DNA from 4 places in the Listeria sp. ILCC792 genome. Region 2 is predicted to be linked to each of the others. Evidence: riboswitches for the same ligand, from Rfam matches in the RefSeq annotation. Region 2 holds a riboswitch; each other region holds the start of a gene.
The links. A riboswitch is a leader RNA that binds a small molecule or an ion and turns the genes downstream of it on or off. The one in region 2 is predicted to bind S-adenosylmethionine.
Positions count from the first base shown of each region.

Region 1: another riboswitch for S-adenosylmethionine. It lies ahead of CFS60_RS11800 (MetQ/NlpA family ABC transporter substrate-binding protein); the one in region 2 lies ahead of CFS60_RS08195 (methionine ABC transporter ATP-binding protein).
Region 3: another riboswitch for S-adenosylmethionine. It lies ahead of metE (5-methyltetrahydropteroyltriglutamate--homocysteine S-methyltransferase); the one in region 2 lies ahead of CFS60_RS08195 (methionine ABC transporter ATP-binding protein).
Region 4: another riboswitch for S-adenosylmethionine. It lies ahead of CFS60_RS09520 (homoserine O-acetyltransferase); the one in region 2 lies ahead of CFS60_RS08195 (methionine ABC transporter ATP-binding protein).

Region 1 covers NZ_FYBO01000012.1:63,664-65,862, reverse strand. The annotation lists gene CFS60_RS11805 (methionine ABC transporter ATP-binding protein) at 1-302, opposite strand, end outside; gene CFS60_RS11800 (MetQ/NlpA family ABC transporter substrate-binding protein) at 315-1,133, opposite strand; SAM riboswitch class I at 1,305-1,415, opposite strand; gene CFS60_RS11795 (pyridoxal phosphate-dependent aminotransferase) at 1,568-2,199, shown strand, end outside.
Region 2 covers NZ_FYBO01000006.1:87,034-89,232, forward strand. The annotation lists gene CFS60_RS08190 (cell wall metabolism sensor histidine kinase WalK) at 1-263, shown strand, start outside; gene CFS60_RS14055 (hypothetical protein) at 370-504, shown strand; SAM riboswitch class I at 572-677, shown strand; gene CFS60_RS08195 (methionine ABC transporter ATP-binding protein) at 757-1,779, shown strand; gene CFS60_RS08200 (methionine ABC transporter permease) at 1,776-2,199, shown strand, end outside.
Region 3 covers NZ_FYBO01000014.1:2,368-4,566, reverse strand. The annotation lists gene metE (5-methyltetrahydropteroyltriglutamate--homocysteine S-methyltransferase) at 1-900, opposite strand, end outside; SAM riboswitch class I at 990-1,097, opposite strand; partial or broken gene CFS60_RS12465 (MFS transporter) at 1,153-2,199, opposite strand, start outside.
Region 4 covers NZ_FYBO01000008.1:44,166-46,364, forward strand. The annotation lists gene CFS60_RS09515 (Mur ligase family protein) at 1-301, shown strand, start outside; gene CFS60_RS09520 (homoserine O-acetyltransferase) at 298-1,407, opposite strand; SAM riboswitch class I at 1,509-1,608, opposite strand; gene CFS60_RS09525 (alpha/beta fold hydrolase) at 1,719-2,199, shown strand, end outside.

The DNA of each region.
Region 1 (2,199 bases), on a different contig from region 2:
TCATATACAGTGGCCGTTTTAAGTAGATTGTAGCCTTGAAAAATCATTCCGATTTTACGTCTCGCGAAACGCAAGTTTTTCGCCGAAAGTTGTGCGAGATTGTCGTTTGCAATATGCACAGTACCTTCAGTTGGCTGTTCTAAAAAATTAATACAACGAACAAGCGTACTTTTTCCAGCGCCGCTATAACCCACAACACCGTAAATCTCACCTTTTTGGACGGAAAGCGAAACGTCCTTCACCGCCTGAACGCTTCGCCCGTTAACATTAAAAGTCTTGCTGACATGTTCTAGTTTAATCATGGTTACATCTCCCTAAAATGCAGGTACAACAGACCCATTAAATTCTTTTTCAATGAAGCTTTTAATTTCATCAGAATGGTAATATTTTTTAAGTGTATCGACAACTTCATCATCTTTATTTTCAGTTCTTACGACAAAAACATTTGGGTACGGATTGTCTTTCGTTGGTTCATGGAAAATCGCATCATCATTAATGGTGAGTCCAGCGCCCATCGCAAAATTGGTGTTGATGGCAGCTGCTTTTACTTCACCAAGTTGCGCTGGAATTTGCGAAGCTTCAAGTTCGATGATTTCTAAATCGAGCGGGTTTTCCGCGATATCTTTTTTCGTTGCTTTTTCTTCCACGCCGTCTTTCAACTTAATGACACCAGCGTCTTCAAAAAGTTTTAAGCCACGATATTCGTTCGAAGGATCATTTGGAACCGCAATTTTATCCCCCTTCTTAAGCTCTTTGATGTCTTTAATATCTTTGGAATAAATGCCCATTGGGAAAGCAACTGTCTTAAAGACTTGGTCGATTTTGTAGCCTTTATCTTTTTTCTGTGCATCTAAAAACGGAATCGTTTGGTAGTTATTCGCGTCTAAATCCCCATCGTTTAGCGCAGTGTTTGGCGTGTTATAATCGTCAAACGTTTTAATTGTGATGTCCAGCCCGTCTTTTTTAGCTAACTTTTTCACTTCCTCCGCAATTTGTTGGTGAGGTCCACCCGTTACGCCAATTGTAATCTTTTCCGTGCTTAACGTTTCGGATTTCCCGCCACCACATGCAGAAAGTGCAAGTAGTGCCGCGCCAGTAAATGCAATCAAAATTCCTTTAGTTCTCTTTTTCATTAAAAATTCCTCCCTAAATGTGTCTAAATTTAAATTTTTATAAACATTCTAGCTTGAGAGTGTGGACACAGCGTTTCGCCTTGTATTTATGTACTAGAAAAGTTTTTAGCACATAAATAAACCCCTCTACCATAAGAATAGAGAAGTTGAATGTGTTGCCTATTCGAACTCCTCTCATCTACCAAAATGGCTATACCATTTTGCTGGAATTAGCACCTTCACTTCAAAAAGTTAGGTTGCCGGGCGTCATCGGGCCAGTCCCTCAGCCTCTCTCGATAAGAGAACTACATTATAAAAACTTGTTACGTAAAAATATACCGATTTTTAAGGTGATTGTCAATGCTTTTTTAATGTTTTTTATTTCTAGACTAGACAAAATTGCTAGAAAACTTTAAGATATTTAACAATGAAACATAAAACGGGAGGCGTACGAAATGAGATTTTCTAAAAAGCTCGAAAATTTGCCAGAGCAATTTTTTTCAAAATTAGTACAAAATGTAAATCGCAAAATTGCAGAAGGGCATGATGTCATCAATTTGGGACAAGGAAATCCAGATCAGCCTACGCCGCAAAACATCGTAGAAGCACTAAAAAATGCCGCAGATGATGTGCAAAACCACAAGTATTCTTTGTTTCGCGGCAAGGCAGAACTGAAAGAGGCGGCTGCCAATTTTTATAAAAAAGAGTACGGGGTGACGCTAGATCCTGAAAAAGAAGTGGCCATTTTGTTTGGGACGAAGACGGGGCTTGTGGAGCTGCCGATGTGTCTGCTTGACCCCGGCGAAAAAATGCTCCTGCCTGACCCTGGCTACCCAGATTACTTGTCTGGCGCGGTTTTAGCGGACGCCGAGTATACATTAATGCCTCTTTTGGAGGAAAATCAATTTCTACCGGATTATGCTTTGATAGATGAGGCGACGCGGTCAGATGCGAAGTTGATGTATTTAAATTATCCGAACAATCCAACGGGCGCTATCGCTACAGAGAAGTTTTTCGAAGACACCGTCTCGTTTGCTAAGGAAAATGAGATTGCCGTCGTGCATGATTTTGCTTACGGGGCTATCGG
Region 2 (2,199 bases):
GCAATCAACATATCGATTTAGTTGCCCGAAAAGAAGAAGACTTTGCGGTGATTGATGTCATTAATTACGGTGAGGAAATTCCCGCGCTTGATTTGCCACATTTGTTCGACCGCTTTTATAAAGTCGATAAAAATCGTACGACGACAGGCACGGGTCTTGGCCTTGCGATTGCAAAATCAATCGTGGAACGCCACGGCGGCCTTGTGATGGCGACAAGTAAACATCATAAGACAACATTTACCGTGAAATTACCATTAATTTAAACGAGCAATTTCAAGCTCATATTGATTCAATCTTTAGCTTTTCTTTCCCATTTCTTTCCCGCGTTTTTAGCTTAAGGAAGTAAAATTTAAGCTAGGAGGGGAAAAAATGACAAAGAAAAGCTTTTTTATTATGTCGATTGCTATTTTAACGGTCATTGCTGTCTTTTATTATACTTATCAAACGAGCCCCGGATTATCCGAAAGCATTTCCTCGATACATAAATCTGAAATTTACTGTTGACAAAACAGCGTTCTAAATGTAATATGAAAAAACAGGACGCGTTTCAAGCGCGCCAATTATAATTTAATTCTTATCCAGAGTGGTGGAGGGATATGCCCGACGAAGCCCAGCAACCTAAGTAAACACTTAAGGTGCTAATTCATACAGAACAGATTGGTTCTGAAAGATGAGAAGAAAGTCGTACAACGCTAAATTCGTGCCTTTCTGCTCATGCAGGAAGGCTTTTTACATTGAGAGAAAAAGGTGAAGCGAATGATAACACTCCAAAATGTGGTAAAAGATTATGCGACAAGAAAAAATAAAGTGCGGGCGGTCGATGACGTTAGCTTGGAAATTGCAGAAGGCGAGATTTTCGGTGTCATCGGTTACTCTGGCGCGGGGAAAAGTAGTCTGATTCGACTGTTCAATGGTTTGGAACTTCCAACAGCAGGACAAGTTGACGTAAACGGCAAGGTAGTAAGCCAAATCCGCGGGAGAGAACTTCGGAAGGCTCGGCAAAAAATTGGGATGATTTTTCAGCATTTCAATTTGCTATGGTCGCGAACCGTTTTTGACAACATTGCGTTCCCACTAGAAATTGCAGGCGTACGCGGACAAAAACGAAAAAATCGTGTGAACGAACTTATCCGTTTAGTCGGACTTGAGGGTAAAGAAGATGCTTACCCGTCGGAACTGAGCGGTGGACAAAAACAGCGCGTTGGAATTGCGAGGGCACTGGCTAACGACCCAACTGTACTACTTTGTGATGAAGCGACAAGCGCACTTGATCCGCAAACGACTGATGAAGTCTTAGAGCTCCTACTAGATATTAACAAGCGTTTAAATTTGACGATTATCGTTATTACACATGAAATGCACGTTATTCGTAAAATTTGTAACCGAGTTGCCGTTATGGAGGCTGGGAAAGTGGTTGAGTTAGGCGACGTTTTAGACGTTTTCAAACATCCGAAACAGCCTGTGACGAAGCGGTTCATTGAACAAGTCACAGAATCAGATGAAACGGAAGAATTAATTCACCTACTGCTTGAAAACTATTCGGAAGGCAAGCTCGTTAAACTGCTCTTCATGAGTGAAAATGCGACAAGGCCGGTCATTTCGGAAGTCGCAAAACAACATGATGTGTCGCTAAACGTGCTTCACGGAAGCTTAACGCAAACGCAAAACGGCGCTTACGGGACGCTTTACGTGCAAATTGAAGGTAGCGACGCGGAAATTGAAAATACGATTCAGCATTTACGCGACTTGAAGATTGAAACAGAGGTGATTGAAGGATGAAGGAACTCTTCCCAGACGTTGACTGGCAACTGATGTGGGGCTACACGCAAGAAACGCTCTACATGACACTTTATTCTTTAGTTGCTGTTTTCATACTTGGTATTTTACTCGGCTTATTGCTCTTTTTAACGAATCGAAATGAAGGAATGCCTGCCAAAATTTTATATTGGATTACAGCAATACTCGTAAACGTATTCCGATCGATTCCATTCATTATCCTAATCGTGCTACTTTTACCAATGACAAAAACGCTCGTTGGAACGATTATTGGACCAAAAGCCGCACTACCCGCTTTAATTATTTCTGCTGCACCATTCTATGCCCGCATGGTAGAAATTGCTTTTAGAGAAGTAGATAAAGGTGTAATTGAGGCAGCTAAAGCGATGGGCGCAAATCTTTTCACCATCATCGGTAAAGTTT
Region 3 (2,199 bases), on a different contig from region 2:
ATCCGCCCGCCAAACATTGCGCCCATCAATGATTCCCGCCGCCAAATATTTATTATCTGGAAAACCAAATTTTTGAATTCTCTCAAGCGTCTCACCATGGTCGTGAACGAAATCCAGTCCAATCGCATCCACCGGCAATTTTACAACCGCCTCATACGCGTCCACACTTTCAAAATACGTTTGCAAAATCAATTTCGCATGTGGCGCCGCTGCGCGTAATTCCGCGTACACCTCTTCAAAAAGTGCTACTTCTTCTTTTGCTAAACTCGTCGCAAGAATTGGTTCGTCTAGTTGAATCCATTTCGCGCCCGCCGCATCTAGCTCTTCAATAATCGTTTTATAAAGCGGTAAGAACTTCTGAACTAAACTCGCGAAATCATTTTTATCGGCACCTTTTCCAAGTTTCAAATAAGTAATTGGCCCAATGATGACCGGCTTTCCATCAATACCTAGCTCCTTTTTCGCTTCTAAATAAGCTTTTAGCGCCCTATTCTCTAAGAGTTTCGGCTCCACATCGTCAAGCTCTGGAACGATGTAATGGTAATTCGTGTTGAACCATTTCGTCATCTCAGAAGCAACCGCCGTATCGTTCCCGCGCGCGATGTCAAAATATGTACGTAGCGACACCTCGTTCGTAAAATTCCCAAAACGTTTCGGAATCACACCAAACGCCACACTCAAATCAAGCACATGGTCGTACAGTGTAAAATCATTGACCGGAATAATCTCAATCCCTTTTTCTTTCTGTTTGTTTAAAGCAGCCAATCGAATCGCCTTTGTTTCAGAAAGAAGTGTATCTTCTGAAATTTTGTTATTCCAAAAATTTTCTAACGATTTTTTCCATTCGCGATTCTCTCCAAGACGTGGATACCCTAAATTTGAACTAAGTACTTTTACCATTTACCTCATCCTCTCTTTTTTATGACGCGAAAAAGCCTCCCTAGATAGAGAGGCTAAAATAATTCGAAAATAAACGAAAAATTAGTTCTCTCTTATCTTTCAAAGCAACATGCTTTGCAGGATTTAGCACCTTTTCAAAAAACTTGAAAGGTTGCCGGGTTTCATCGGGCCAGTCCCTCTACCACTCGTTATAAGAGTTTCATATTTAATTTACATATCAAATGTATTGAAATCATAATACCAAAAATAAATCTATGCTGTCAATCTTTTTTTTGAAAATAATAAAATTCCTCCCAAAATAAGAAGCAGAGCAATCGTAAAATAAAAGCTCCTCGGGCCGACCATAGTAATCAAAGCCCCCGCTACACTCGGCCCCAAAATACTCCCCACACTAAAACACATCCCCACCAAAATATTTCCAGCAGGAAGAAGATCAAGCGGCGTCAAATCCGTCATATATGAAAGCCCAAGTGAATAAAGCGATCCCACAAGTATCCCGAGCACAAAGAAAATCACAATAAAAAGCACACTACTCGAAACAAATGCTGTTAGGAAGAAAACGAGACCACCTAAAAACGTTAAAATTGGCAACACGCGCCCGCGCCCCATCCGATCACTAAAAATCCCAATTGGAACCTGAAACAAAATCGTCCCTACCGAGAAAGCAGAAATAATAAACGTAATCATATATGTTTCAATCCCAAACCTAAGCCCCACAATTGGGAAAGTCGCGTTTAAACCCGTCTCCAAAACACCATATAAAAAGGGTGGTATCATCGCTACTCAAGCAATTTTCATCACATCAGAAAAACGCTTCATACTATCGAAAAAAGAAATTTTGCGAATTTCCGTCCCTTCCGAAATAAATTCATTTTTCAGCGTCAAAATTAATCCCCACGCCAAGAGAACTAACACACCGGAAATATAAAATGGCAAATTAGGACTTACATCCATCAAATTCACAAGCTGCGGTCCAACCGCAAATCCAAGTGAAAAAAACAAGCCATAAATCGCCATATTCCTGCCACGTTTGCTCGGTTCCGTCGTAGCTCCAATCCAAGTTTGCGACGAAAAATGTAGCATATGATCCCCCACACCAATAACAAGACGCAGCAAAAACCAAAAATACAAATTAAACCACATCGGGAACAAAAATAGCGCCACCGCAACTAATCCCCCGCCAACCACAATAATCGGCTTAAATCCAAATTTATGTAGCGGCGCTTCAATAAATGGCGACACCAACAAAACTCCAATATAAATCCCCGTCGCATGAAATCCATTCACACTCGAACTAAT
Region 4 (2,199 bases), on a different contig from region 2:
CGTTGGGCAAATTGCGGATTTAGGGGAGAAAGGTCCTGAAGTGCACGTTAAAATTATGAAGGACGTGCTAGGCAGTGACGCCGATTATATTTTTGGTTATGGCAGCTTGTTTGAAGGTTTGTTTAAACAAAACCAAAATGAGCGAATTCGGTGGTTCAGCAATTTAGTGGACTTGCGAAGCCTCTTGCGCGACATTTTGACGGAAGATAGTTTGCTCGTGTTGAAGGGTTCTGTGACGGGTAGCGATTTCCATAAATTGGGTGGCTTGCTGAAAAGGGAATACCAAAAAAGAGAAGGCTAAAATGCCTTCTCTTCTGTTTTTTGAAGCAAAAACTCGGATAGGATTGGGGCGAATTTTGGGACTTCGGATTGGACTAAAAAGGCGTCGTGTCCGTAGTCGGAATCAATTTCGTGGTAGGAAACTGGGACGCCAGCTGTTTTTAAGAGTTCGAAATCGCGTCTTAGGTCGCGAATGCGGAAAAGCTGGTCGGACGTAATGCCAATTAAAAGGTAAGGCACTTGAATGTGCGTATAAGATGGCGCTGCCCCGTCTTGACTGCGGATGACATCGAACAGGTCAATCGCCTTTGTCAAATAAAGGTAGCTGTTAGCGTCAAAGCGTTCGACAAAGCTGTCACCTTGATATTGTAAATAGGATTCGATTTGGAAATGTTCTTTGGAGAAGGTGTCTTTTGAGCTTTCGTCCACTGTGAAGCGTTCAAAGCGCTGGGAGAAAAGTTCGCTTGTGCGATACGTCATCATGCCAACCATGCGAGCGGTTGCGAGGCCGCCTTCTGGTTGTGTGAGATAGTTGCCATCGTTGAATTCAGGGTCGTTTAAAATCGCCATTCGCTGGATAAGATTAAATCCGATGGCATCAGGGCTTGCCGCAAGTGGTGAGGCGATATTGATGACGGAACTGACGGCGTCCGAGTAGCTCACAGCCCATTCCGTTGCCTGCATGCCGCCCATTGATCCACCAATGACGGCTTTTAATTTTGTGATGCCAAGCGTTTTGATGAGTTCATATTGAACGCGAACGATATCTTTTACACTAAAACGTGGGAATGATAGGCGATACTGTGCGCCTGTGTCTGGATTGACGGACGAAGGGCCTGTCGAGCCGCTACAGCCGCCAAATACGTTTGTGCAAATAATAAAATAGCGCTTTGTGTCGAGTGCTTTTCCTGGGCCAATGTAATCGTCCCACCAGCCTGGTGCGTCAGTTTCGTGATGCTTCGCCGCATGGGCGGTTCCGGTAAGTGCATGTTCAAGCAAAATCACATTTGTTTTATCATCATTTAGTGTTCCGTAGGTTTCATAACCGATTTCAATCGGCTGAAGTCTTGCTCCGTTTTCCAAAATAAAAGCTTCTTTTTGAAATAATAATTGTTGTTTTAATCCCATTTTTAGACACCCTTTCATGAAGTTGATACGTGCGGAGCGTGCAAAAAACCCCTCCTAGCAAAAAATAAGCCAGAAGGGGTAGATATGTAAGAACGACTACCGACTTATCTTTCAGAATTAACTGCTGGAATTAGCACCGTGATCATTTGTCCGGTTGCTAAGGCTTCATCGGGCCAGTCCCTCCGCCTTTCTTGATAAGAAAACATATGAAATTAAGTTTAATCATAAGCGTGTTCAGACAATTTGTCAAGCAGGCGGAAAAGTTGTTTTTCTGTTTTTTAGGCTGATAAAATGGAGTAGGGGTGCTGGAAATGAAATTTAAGATTGTTAAACGAAAAATTCACGATATTCCAGTTTTGGAAATTACGAGTAAGACGAGCGTAGACAAGCCGCTACCTTTAGCGATTTATTATCATGGCTGGCAGACAAGCAAAGAACTCGTTTTAACACAGGGGAGAAAGCTAGCGAGTCGAGGGTTCAGGGTGTGCCTTCCGGACGCGCCAAACCACGGTGAGCGCCACCAAACTGTGTCCTCGGTCATTTCCTTAACATTTTGGAACAGCATTCAAGGAAATTTAGCAGAATACGAATTTATTCGCGACCATTATTTGGCGCAAAGTCTCACGACAGAAATTTTTGTCGGCGGCGTTTCGATGGGCGGCATTACCACGTGCGCGCTCCTAACGCATCACCCTGAAATCAAGGCAGCAGCTTGCATCATGGGCGAACCAAGCCCACTCAGTTTTCGCGCCCGCACCATTAGCCGGGCTAGTGAACGCCAAATTAAACTCC